2 regions of the Actinomyces sp. ICM39 genome follow, and region 1 is predicted to be linked to the other one. Evidence: riboswitches for the same ligand, from Rfam matches in the RefSeq annotation. Region 1 holds a riboswitch; the other holds the start of a gene.
What was found. Region 1 has a riboswitch for ZMP and ZTP ahead of glyA (serine hydroxymethyltransferase). Riboswitches for the same ligand answer to the same signal wherever they lie in the genome.

Region 2: linked by a shared signal. The riboswitch ahead of purH (bifunctional phosphoribosylaminoimidazolecarboxamide formyltransferase/IMP cyclohydrolase) and the one ahead of glyA (serine hydroxymethyltransferase) in region 1 are both predicted to bind ZMP and ZTP.

The regions. Positions count from the first base shown of each region.
Region 1 is NZ_ALCB01000096.1:17,689-23,700, reverse strand. Features, by position in the region: gene HMPREF1137_RS06010 (exodeoxyribonuclease III) at 1-764, opposite strand, end outside; gene HMPREF1137_RS06005 (bifunctional methylenetetrahydrofolate dehydrogenase/methenyltetrahydrofolate cyclohydrolase) at 894-1,802, opposite strand; gene glyA (serine hydroxymethyltransferase) at 1,805-3,088, opposite strand; ZMP/ZTP riboswitch at 3,128-3,212, opposite strand; gene HMPREF1137_RS05995 (sugar transferase) at 3,522-4,217, shown strand; gene HMPREF1137_RS05990 (WecB/TagA/CpsF family glycosyltransferase) at 4,835-5,614, opposite strand; gene HMPREF1137_RS05985 (fibrinogen-like YCDxxxxGGGW domain-containing protein) at 5,620-6,012, opposite strand, start outside.
Region 2 is NZ_ALCB01000099.1:1,181-7,192, forward strand. Features, by position in the region: partial or broken gene guaA (glutamine-hydrolyzing GMP synthase) at 1-173, opposite strand, end outside; gene HMPREF1137_RS06130 (biotin transporter BioY) at 325-909, opposite strand; gene purH (bifunctional phosphoribosylaminoimidazolecarboxamide formyltransferase/IMP cyclohydrolase) at 1,057-2,898, opposite strand; ZMP/ZTP riboswitch at 2,922-3,006, opposite strand; gene HMPREF1137_RS06140 (cell division protein PerM) at 3,010-4,533, opposite strand; gene sucD (succinate--CoA ligase subunit alpha) at 4,607-5,527, opposite strand; gene sucC (ADP-forming succinate--CoA ligase subunit beta) at 5,554-6,012, opposite strand, start outside.

The sequences.
Region 1 (6,012 bases):
CGGCCAATCTCGAAGGAACGCGCGCGCTCGCCCAGGGCGGGCGTCGCGTACTGATAGTCGATGCGCCAGCCCGCATTGTTGACGAAGGCCTGACCGCGCCACGACCACCACGAGTAGGGGCCCTGCACGTCGCCAGCCAGGTCGCGCACAGTGTCGCGCCAGCCTTCCTCCACCCACTGGTTGAGGAAGGCGATCTCCTCGTCGAGGACGCCGGCACGCTTGTTGTGGTTCGGCTTCCAGTTCTTGATGTCAGCCTCGCTGCGCACGACATTGAAGTCGCCGCACACGAGCGAGGAGATGCCCCCGGCGGCCTCTTCGGCAATCAGCTCTGCCATACGCGCGCCGATACGGGGCAGATGCGCCATCTTGGCCTCCTGCTTGTGGGTATCCTTCTCGCCCGAATGGAAGTACGCAGAGACGACGCGCACGGGGGTGTCACCGCCCTCGGGACGCACGACGGCCTCGAGCCAACGGCCCGAATCCACATCCGTCTCGGCATCGTCGAGGATCAGGCGGGGCTCACCCTCCAGGACCGCACGCCCGCGTCGCACGGCTACACCCACACCCGCACGGCCCTTGATACGGCAGGGAACCCACACACTCTCCCAGGCCTCGCCCATGATCTCGCGGGAGATCTCCTCGGGCGCGCGCACCTCCTGCATGAGCAGCACATCCGTGTCTGACCCCTCCAGCCAGTCAAGGAAGCCGCGCTTGTGGGCGGCGCGGATGCCGTTGAGGTTCACGGTGGTCACCGTCAGAGTCATCGTTTTCTCCTTACGCGAGTTTTCTTCAGTCTAGAGGAACGAGGAGGCGCGGCGAGGAATGGGTATCCTCACCGCGCCTCCTCTGCGTTCGCGGGCGACCGCCTCGTGTGCCGAGGCCACGCACGTCTGTCAGTTCGCGCTGATTCCCGCCTGACGTTCGGCAGCCTCGACGACGTTCGTCACGAGGAGGGCCCGTGTCATCGGGCCGACACCGCCGGGGTTGGGGCTCAGCCAGCTGGCCACCTCATCCACACCGTCTGCAACGTCACCCATCAGACGAGCCTTGCCATCCTCGCCCTGCACGCGGCTCACGCCAACGTCCAGGACGATGGCGCCGGGGGCCACCATGTCGGGGGTGATGATCCCAGCGGAGCCAGCCGCAGCCACGATGACGTCCGCTCGGCGCACGTGATCGGCCAGATCGGTCGTGCCCGTGTGGCACACATCAACCGTCGCGTTCACTTCCTTGCGCATGAGCAGCAGGCCAATCGAACGCCCCACGGTCACGCCTCGACCAATGACGCACACGTTCTTGCCGGCCAGGTCGATCCCATGGCGTTCCATGAGCTCGATGACCGCGCGCGGCGTGCACGGCAGCGGCGAGTCGATGGGACCCGAGCCTCGCAGCACGAGGCGCCCAAGGTTCATCGGATGCAGGCCGTCCGCATCCTTCGCGGGGTCGATACGCTCCAGAACAGCGTTCGTATCGATTCCGCGCGGCAACGGCAGCTGCACGATGTAGCCCGTGCAGGCGGGGTCCGCGTTGAGCTGATCGATCGCGGCCTCCACCTGCTCCTGCGTCGCGTCAGCGGGCAGGTCCACGCGGATCGACTCGGCGCCGATTTCCGCACAGTCACGGTGCTTTCCGGCGACGTAGGCAACGGACCCGGGGTCCTCACCCACGAGGATCGTGCCGAGGCCCGGGACAACACCGGACTCACGCAGACGATCGACGCGCGCCTTCAGTTCCGACTTAATGGCGGCAGCGGTCGCCTTTCCATCCAAGACCCCAGCGGGGCCCTCCCAGGGAGCCCTCACGATCAGAGCCCAGCGTACAGCGGGTGCTTGTCCGTCAGCTTCTTGACGCGGGCGCGCAGGGCATCCACCTCAACGTTGCCGCCGGACGCACCCTGGGACAGGGTCGTGCCGATGATGTCCGCAACCTCGGCGAAGTCCTCGGCGTCGAAGCCGCGCGTCGCGAGGGCGGGGGTGCCGATGCGCAGGCCCGAGGTGACGGCCGGCGGACGGGGATCGAAGGGAACGGCGTTACGGTTGACGGTAATACCGACCTCGTGCAGCAGATCCTCGGCCTGCTGACCGTTGAGCTCAGAGTCGACCAGGTCGACGAGGACGAGGTGCACATCGGTGCCGCCCGTGACCAGCTTGATACCGGCCTTCTTCGCATCGTCAGCGCCCAGGCGCTCGGCAATGATCTGCGCGCCCTCGAGGGTGCGGCGCTGGCGGTCCTTGAATTCGTCGGTCTGCGCGACCTTCATGGCGATGGCCTTCGCGGCGATCACGTGCATGAGGGGGCCACCCTGCTGGCCGGGGAACACGGAAGAGTTCAGCTTCTTGCCCCACTGCTCGCCGCGCGAGGACAGGATCATGCCGGAACGAGGACCACCCAGCGTCTTGTGAACGGTCGTCGTCACCACGTCGGCGAAGGGGACGGGGTTCGGGTGCAGACCCGCAGCCACGAGGCCTGCGAAGTGAGCCATGTCCACCCAGAGGGCGGCGCCGACCTCGTCCGCGATGTCGCGGAAGGCCTGGAAGTCGAGGTGACGCGGGTAGGCGGACCAGCCGGCGATGATGACACGCGGGCGCTCCGCAAGGGCAGCCTCACGAACCTTCTCGGGCTCAATGCGCATGGTCTCACGGTCAACCTCGTAGGCGACGGCCTTGTAGTTCTTACCCGAGAAGTTCAGGCGCATGCCGTGGGTCAGGTGACCACCGTGGGCCAGGGACAGGCCCAGGATCGGGTCGCCGACATTCGCCATGGCCATGAGCGCTGCAGCGTTGGCCTGCGCACCAGCGTGAGGCTGAACATTCACGTAGTCGCCACCGAAGACCTGCTTCGCACGTTCGATGGCGAGAGACTCCGCGACGTCCACAAACTCGCAGCCACCGTAGTAGCGGCGACCCGGGTAGCCCTCGGCGTACTTGTTGGTGAGGACCGAGCCCTGCGCCTCGAGGACGGCGCGCGGAACAAAGTTCTCCGAGGCGATCATCTCGAGGGTGTCACGCTGACGGCCAAGCTCGGCGTCCAGAACGGCCTGAATCTCAGGATCCAGCTGCGCAAGTGTCATGTCATTGAGGGAATCCATGGGGTTCTCCTATTGATCATCCGATGATGGTTGGCAGTGGCCTCTAGCCCAGGCGGGCGGCTATCGATGCCGACGCGTCGCTCCCCGGTGGTGGCCCACCTGTTCGCCAGTCACGACACGCTGACCAGTCTATCGCTCGGCGGTTTTCCGCGCATTCTGCCAAGGTGTCAGCAAGCTACCAGCTGGTCACAGGACCTTCAGATCTGACTTGCACAACTCGTCAGGTGCACGAAATCACAGCCTTTTTTCGCTTGTACTTAACCCTTTGGTTAGCAACCAAGCTAACCATATGGATAGACTAGGGTTAACACCTAACGGTGACTGAGTTGCGCGGGGATCATTTACTCAGTAAATATCCCAGTTTGGAGCGGTTTTCTCCGCTCTAACCGACATGCAGCATTTGAGTTTGAGGAAGTAGAAGGAAGACGCACAGATGACAACCTTGACGAAGCCCACCGCACGAGCCGCATCCACGGCTCTCGCATTCGAGCACGCGTCGGATCTTGCCGCCTCCGCCGACAACGCCATCAAGCGCATGTGCGACATTTTCGCAGCTCTCTTCGGCATTATCCTGCTGACTCCGCTGTGGATCATCGTCGCCCTCATGGTGCGCCTGAACGACGGCGGCCCCGCTTTCTTCACCCAGGAGCGAGTCGGGCTCGACGGCAAGACTTTTACCATGTTTAAGTTCCGCACCATGCGCGTGGACGCCGAAGAGCTCAAGGAATCCCTCATGGAGGCCAACGAAGCAGACTCTTCCGCCGGAAATTCGATCATGTTCAAAATGGCGAACGATCCGCGTATTACACGCATCGGAGCCTTCCTGCGCAAGACGTCGATCGACGAGCTGCCCCAGCTGTTCAACGTGCTGCGTGGCGACATGTCGCTCGTTGGCCCGCGCCCCCCGCTCCCCAGCGAGGTCGCTCAGTACGAGCCGCGCGTCATGGGCAAGTTCGCCGTTCGCCCCGGCATTACGGGCCTCTGGCAGATCTCCGGCCGCTCGAACCTCTCCTGGGATGAGACCGTCCACCTGGACCTCTCCTACGCCCAGCACCGCTCCCTGACCCTCGACACGTGGATCATGCTCCAGACTATTCCCGCGCTCCTGCGTCACGAGGGCGCCTACTAAGTCTTTCCTCTCTGTGTGTGATTGGGTGTGGCCCGAGCCGATTGGCTCGGGCCACACCTTTATTCTCAACACCTCATCGTGCTCCATCAGCGGCTTGCCAGAACGCATACGACGGCGCAAACACGCGCGCCTCACCCATTGTGAGACCACGTCGACAAACGAACACCGTGCGATAGCGCTCGATTCACACTACGCGGCAGTGTGCACACAGTGAGCAGTTCACAACTCTTACGAGAGCTTGACACTTAAACGCAGGAGCGCTCTTTACCACCTGCATTACAGGGAGCCGTCACACCCTCATAATGTTTTATGTGGGCCACGCCATTCACTGCATAACCCTTTTTAAGCATCCATCAAGAAGCGTTTTGAGACACGTTCAGCGCCACGTTCCCTCCCTCGTGCGCGCCCCTTATGCACTCCCGAAAGCCGACCACTGCTCATGCACGAAAGAGGGCCTGACCTGTCGCTTTCCACCTTGATGCAGCGCACGTCGCCATATGCGAGACCAGCCACAGCATCCATAGACGCCGACAGCCGTCACCAGTCGATCTGGCGATGCAAAGGAGGCCGGACCCCGCAGGGCCGGCCTCCTTCACAGCGACTAGCGTCAACCTCTATCAGCGAAGCGTCACACCACCGACCAGTCCGAGATCGTCGAAGCTACCCATCGCCTCGAGCCGCGAGATGAGCTCGGGCGCGTGAGCGACGAAGTCGAGGGCTTCGACGGTGTAGCGCTTCGTGAGGCGCTTCGGCTCATGCGCGATGCGCCAGGCCCACCCGAGGCGGGCGGCATGCACCCAGTCCGGGAAGTAGTCGTCGGCGGCACGCGCATACTGGTCGATCCAGCCGCCCGCGGTACACACGGAGGCCTCGGGAAGGAGCTCGAGCACGACGGAAGCGACGACTTCCTGCAGACCCGCGCCTAGGCCAACGATCACGAGTCGTGGATCGAAGGAGGTGAGCACAGACGGATCCGCCTTGAATCGACGCAGCCCCTCGTAGCCGTCGATGACCTGGACGTCGAAACGCGACAGGCGCTCGGCTGCAGCCTGACCAGCCTCGGGCACAGCACCAATGAGGGTGATGCGAGTGCCATCAGCGAGACGGTCGAAGACATGCGGCAGAACGAGGTCAGCAGAGGTTCGGGCGACCTCGTGGCCTGCTGCACGCAGGCGCATCTGCAGCAGTGTCCCATCGAAGCCAACTGTGTTCATGCGCGCGAGCGCACGGAAGTCGGCGTGCAGGAGGGACCAGTGATTCAGCCACGTGGTGGTGTGCCCGCGGGTGAGCACACGCTGCGCCATGGCGTCGAACGCGGGGTCGGTCGCGAGGGCGCCGACCGCGCCGGCGGCCTCGACCTCTTCCGAGCCGCCGGCAGGGGTAGACGTCAGGGTCATGGAGATCACCTCACCAGGCTTGCCTTGAGATCGAAGGTCACGGATGCGGCGTTCGCGTAGTTGGCGTGCGATTCGACCGCGATACGATTGACGCCGTCCCTGAGCACCTTGCGAGGCACCGTGACCCGCACGAGGTTGTTCTTCGCCGCAGTGAGGCCCACGTTGGAGGAGGCTCGCGTGTTGGCGTCGATCGTGCCCTCCGGCATGTTCACGCGCTTGATTTCGGTGCCGTTGACGTAGATGACTGCGCCATCGTCAACGCGGACATCGAGGGTGAGCTCGAAGTCTGCGCTGAGGGTACCGAAGTTGATGTCACGCACGAAGTAGTTCGTGATGGCTCGGTTCGCCGCAGGCATCGTGAAGGGCGTACCGGCGTCGCGGTCGCCCCAGCCGAGCGG
Region 2 (6,012 bases), on a different contig from region 1:
TACACGGAGGACGGGCCGCCGGACAGGATGATGGCGGCGGGCTCCTTGGCGAGCATGTCCGCCACGCTCATGGTGTGGGGGACGATCTCGGAGTAGACGTTAGCCTCACGCACGCGGCGCGCGATCAGCTGGGCATACTGCGCGCCGAAGTCGACGACGAGGACGGGATGCATGTCAGAAGCGTTCACCCTGCCAATGGTACCCGCGCGCGCCCCGCCCCGTCGCACTCCATTACGTATGTCACCACTGCGCACGCCGGATACGGCGACGGCCCCGCCCCCGGGTGGGGACGAGGCCGACTCGCGTGACGCTGGAGCGCGCGGCTCAGCGGAAGATGGAGCGCAGCACCGGGAAAGCGCCGGTGGCCACGGCGGCCTTGACCAGGTCGCCGATGATGAAGGGCACGAAGCCCTTCATCAGACCCTGCTCAAGGGTCATGTGCGCGAAGGGGATCATCCAGGCCAGGCCCAGGATGTACACGGAGAACAGGGACACGACTGCGGTCGGCGCCATGGTGAGGACGCGGCGGTCGGCGCCGCGCTGGGCGGCCAGGCCCGCGATCGCGGCAACGAGCAGGTAGCCGAGGATATAGCCGAAGGAGGCGAAGGCCCAGCCGACGTTCGTGCCGGTGAAGACCGGGGCGCCGGCGACGCCGAGGAGGGCGTAGGAGGCGACGGAGATGAGGCCTCGGCGCGCGCCAAGGGTCGTGCCGACCGAGAGGGCGCCCAGCGTGCCGAGCGAGACCGGCACGGGCGTGAAGGGCAGCGGGACCGAAATGCGGGCCAGCACGATCATGGCGACCGTTCCGGCGGCGATCAGTGCGATCTCGCGAACGATCGTGCCGCCGAGGCGGTCGGCGAGAACGCGGTTTTCGCGCGCGGCAACGGGGGAAGCGGTCAGGGTGGTCATAGAGCGCCTTTCAGCAGGGCTAACAGCCATTTATTCAACAATTGAACGATATGCTGCCCGCCGTTCCCTGTCAAGCACACGGAGGCAAATCTCAGGGGGCGAGCGCCACACCGGCGCTCGCCCCCTGGAGCCCATGAACGGGTTTGATCAGTGCGCGAAGTGGCGCGTTCCCGTCAGGTACATCGTGATGCCCGCAGCATTCGCAGCGTCAATCGACTCCTGATCACGCACCGAGCCGCCGGGCTGGACGACAGCCTTCACGCCCGCGTCGATGAGCACCTGCAGTCCGTCCGCGAAGGGGAAGAACGCATCCGAGGCGGCGACCGCGCCGATGGAACGCTGCTCGGGAGCCTCGGCCACAACCTCGGACGCGCGAGCGCCGCCCGCACTGTCCACGTTGGAGGCCGCCGCGTCACCCGTCGAGCGCGAGCCCAGCGTGTTCGCACGCTCAACTGCCAGCTTGCAGGAGTCCACGCGGTTCACCTGGCCCATGCCCACGCCCACCGAGGCGCCGTCCTTGACCAGCAGGATCGCGTTAGAACGAACCGCGCGCACCGTGCGCCACGCGAACTCCAGGTCCGCCAGCGTCGCCTCGTCGGCGGGAGCACCGGCCGCGAGCGTCCAGTTCTCCGGGGAATCGCCGGGCGCGTCAATATCGTCGCGCTCCTGGACCAGCAGGCCGCCGCTGATCTGCTTGAACTCGTACGAGCCACGAGCCGGGGGCTCAACCTGCAGAACGCGCAGGTTCTTCTTCGCGCTCAGCACCTCGAGCGCGCCCTCCTCGTAGCCGGGGGCCAGCACGACCTCGGTGAAGATCGGGACGATCTGGCGGGCCAGCTCCACGCTCACCGGGCGGTTCACGGCAATCACACCGCCGAACGCCGACACGGGGTCGCAGGCGTGCGCGAGGCGGTGCGCCTCGGCCACATCATCAGCCACCGCGATACCACAGGGGTTCGCATGCTTGATAATCGCGACGCAGGGGCGCTCGTGATCGTAGGCGGCGCGGAGGGCGGCGTCACCATCCGTGTAGTTGTTGTAGCTCATGGCCTTGCCGTGCAGCTGGCGCGCGTTCGCGATGCCCGGGGCCAAGGCCTCGTCGTCGGCATCCTCGTCCTCGAAGGACTCGTCGATCTCGCGGTACACGGCCGCGCCCTGGTGCGGGTTCTCGCCGTAGCGCAGCGACTCCACGCGCTCGAAGGCGTCGGCGACGAACACGGGCATGCCCGAGGCATGTCCCTCCTCCTCGGGCACCGCCACCACGTAGTCTTCCTCGGTCTGGTAGCCCAGCGACTCCAGGAACGCCGCGTCGGAGGCGTCCAAGTGAGACTCGGCAGCCTCATCGAGGGTCTCGCGCACATCCTCAAGATCCAGCTCATCGGCCAACCAACCGGCAATCGCCAGGTCGTAGGTCGCCGTGTGGGCGAAGGCCTCGGCGGCCAGCACGCGGCGCTGCTCGAGGGTGAAGCCCTCCCCCGCCACGGCCTCGGCGACGTCCGCGTAACGCTCCGGAGAGGTCACGACCGCGACCGACGGATGATTCTTCGCGGCGGCACGCACCATGGACGGGCCGCCGATGTCGATCTGCTCGACGCACTCGTCAAAAGACGCGCCAGAAGCGACCGTGTCCTGGAACGGGTACAGGTTGCACACGACCAGGTCGAAGGCCTTGATGCCCAGCTGCACGATCTGCTCGCGGTGCGCGGCCTTACGCTGATCGGCCAGAATGCCCGAATGGATGAAGGGGTGCAGGGTCTTCACGCGCCCCTCGAGCACCTCGGGGAAACCGGTCACGTCGTCGACCGGGGTGACAGCCACGCCAGCGGCCGCGATGCGGGCAGCCGTAGAGCCGGTAGAGACGATCTCCACGCCGGCCTCGCCAAGGGCGCGAGCGAGGTCCTCCAAGCCCGTCTTGTCATACACAGAGATCAGGGCCCGCTTGATCGGGCGCACGTCGATGGGTTCCAGGTTGTCCAGGGAGACGGACATAGTTCCTCCAGGTTGAGACCAAACCCAGGCGCCCAGGCGGGCGACGCCTCGCGGGAAATGCGGCCGCTCCCCGGTGGTCATCCACCCTCGCCAGTCGCGGCGACTCCCAGTCTAGTTCAGGCCCTCGCGCCGCGTCGCCTTCGTCTCGGGGTCTTCCTCGTCACCTTCGGCCTGGACCGGTTCGATGTCCGCGGCACCCTCGGCGGCAGTTTCGCTGGTCTCCCCGGGCATCTCGTCCGCGGCCTGCTCGTCCGTGTCGACCACCGCTTCGAGATCCTCAGCCCCGGCCTCGTCGGCACCTGCTTCCGTGTCGCCCGTCTCAGCGGGATCGGAGGCCTCAGCCCAGGCCTCGTCCGCCGTCGAGGCAGTGGCCCCCACGCGGGACGCGCGCTCGGCGGCGCGGCGGCGCAGGGCCTCGCCCTCGTTGCGCACGCGACCGGCACCCTCGCCGAGGAGGGCTCGCGTCGTCGGGTGGGTCGCCAGAGCAATGATCAGCGCGGGCAGGGCGATCTCAAGCACCAGGGCGAGCGTCGCCCACCCCACGCGCGGGCCCATCGAGGCCAGGCGCACGGACCCCAGGCTCATCGTCGCACTCCACATCCACAGGGCCGTCACCGAGGCGACGATCACCGAGGACAGGACACCCTGGGCAGTCTGGTGCAGCAGGTGCTCACGACGGAACGAACGCGACGCGACGACGCCAAGGCCGATACCCAGCGCGATCGGCGCAAGAATCACCCACATGCCGGGGGCCGTCTCCGGGACCGCGCCCAAGAGTGGAATCGGCGGAATCGGGCCGGTGCCCGCCACCACCGGAGAATGCAGCGAATCCGTCGCCGTCAAGAAACCCGCGCCCGACCACCAGGAGGCAGCCCACGCCATGACCGTGGGCGCAAAAAGCAACTGAGCCCCCACGATAAAAGCGGTATCCGCGCCCGAGGCGGCACCCAGAATCTCCTGGATCCCAGCCATGCGGCTCCACCCCGCGACGAGCGCAATCACCGACGCCACCGCAGACGCAGCCACGAGCGCGAGGACCGACAGGCCTCCCAGCTTCAGGCCGCCCGAAATCCAGTGCTGCATCGCCGGGGCCTCATTGTCGCGCGAATACCCCGACGCAACGAACCACACCGAGCCGATCAGCGGAATCAGAATCGCGCCGAGCGTGCCCGTCCACCAGTGCGAATAGATGCCCGACGCGCCCGCCAGCAGCCACGACGTCAGCAGGAAACCGGGCACCGCGAACAGCGCCGCGCTACGCGGGAAACCAGCCGTCGCGCGCAGCAGAATCCGCACCAGCACGATCAGCAGAGCGCCCACCAGCGTCGGAATCGCGCGGTAATGCACTCCCCCAACCACCGACGTTCCGCCAATGACGGCGGCCCACAGGTCACCACCCAGGCCGAGAGCATCACGCGGCGTCGTGTCATTCATCCACGAGTTCGAGCGCAGCGTCAGGTAGGCGATCATCGTGAACACCGTGATCAGACCCCAGCCCGCAAAGGCTGCCTCAACACCCGCGAGCACACCGCGCGCCCAGCCCTGCGGGACGGCCACACGGATCGTCGCTCGATCCGCCACGTACGTGGTCGTGGTCCGCCGGGGGCTGGGTACTTCTCTGATGCGCTCGCTCACAGGCCCATAGTGTCAGAATCGGCCCGGGGCCGCGACGCTGCGCGCCGACCCCGGGCCGATTTGTGCTGTGACGTTAGCGCGAGAGGATCTCGCGCGCGATCTCCGCCGTCTGCGAAGGAGTGCGACCCACGCGCACGCCCACGGCCTCGAGCGCCTCCGCCTTCGCGGCAGCCGTACCGGACGAACCGGACACGATCGCGCCCGCGTGGCCCATGGTCTTACCCTCGGGGGCCGTGAAGCCAGCGATGTAAGCGACGACGGGCTTCGTCATGTTCTCCTGGATCCAGGCGGCCGCACGCTCCTCGGCGTCGCCGCCAATCTCGCCGATCATGATGACGAGGTCCGTGTCGGGGTCCGCCTCAAAAGCCGCCAGCGCGTCGATGTGGGTGGTGCCCACGACCGGGTCGCCGCCGATACCCAGGCACGTCGTGAAGCCGAAGTCGCGGAGCTCGTACATGAGCTGGTAGGTCAGCGTGCCCGACTTGGAGACGAGGCCGAGGCGGCCCGGTCCCGTAATGTCCGCCGGGGTAATGCCCAGGTTCGCCTGCCCGGGCGAGATGATGCCGGGGCAGTTCGGGCCGATCAGGCGCACGCCCGCCGCGAGCGCGCGCTCGACGACGATCGTGGAATCCTGGACGGGAATGCCCTCGGTGATGAGGACGATCGTCTCGATCCCGGCCTCGATTGCCTCGAGGGCGGCGCCCTTCGCGAAGGCCGGGGGCACGAAGATGACGGAGGCGTTCGCGCCGGTGGCCTCGCGGGCCTCGGCAACCGTGCCGAAGACGGGGACCTCAACCTGGCCGTCAGTCACCTTGTCGGCGCCCGGGCCGTAGCCCTGCACGTCGAAGGTGACGGTCGTGCCGGCCTTGCGCGGGTTCGTGCCGCCCACGATGGCCGTGCCCGCGCTGAGCATGCGCTGGGTATGCTTGCGGCCCTCGGCGCCGGTCATGCCCTGGACGATGACCCGGGTGTCAGAGTTGACGAAGATAGTCATAGTGTTCTCCTGCGGTTCTCGGGTCGTTACTTCGACGAGGCCTCGGCTGCGAGCTCAGCTGCACGCCGGGCCGCGCCGTCCATCGTTTCTTCCATGTGGACGAGCGGGTGCGCAGCCTCGGCGAGAATCGCGCGACCCTCCTCGACCTTGTTGCCGTCAAGGCGCACGACGAGGGGCTTCGAGGCCGCGTCGCCCAGCGTCTCGAGCGCGCCGATGATGCCTCGGGCGACCTGGTCGCACGCGGTGATGCCGCCAAAGACGTTGACGAACACGGAACGAACCTGCTCGTCTCCGAGGATGATATCCAGGCCCTTCGCCATGACCTCGGCCGACGCACCACCACCGATGTCGAGGAAGTTCGCGGGCTTCATTCCTCCGAACTCCTCGCCGGCCATCGCGACCACGTCGAGCGTCGACATGACCAGGCCCGCGCCGTTACCGATGATGCCGACCTGGCCCTCCAGGCGCACGTAGTTGAGTCCGGC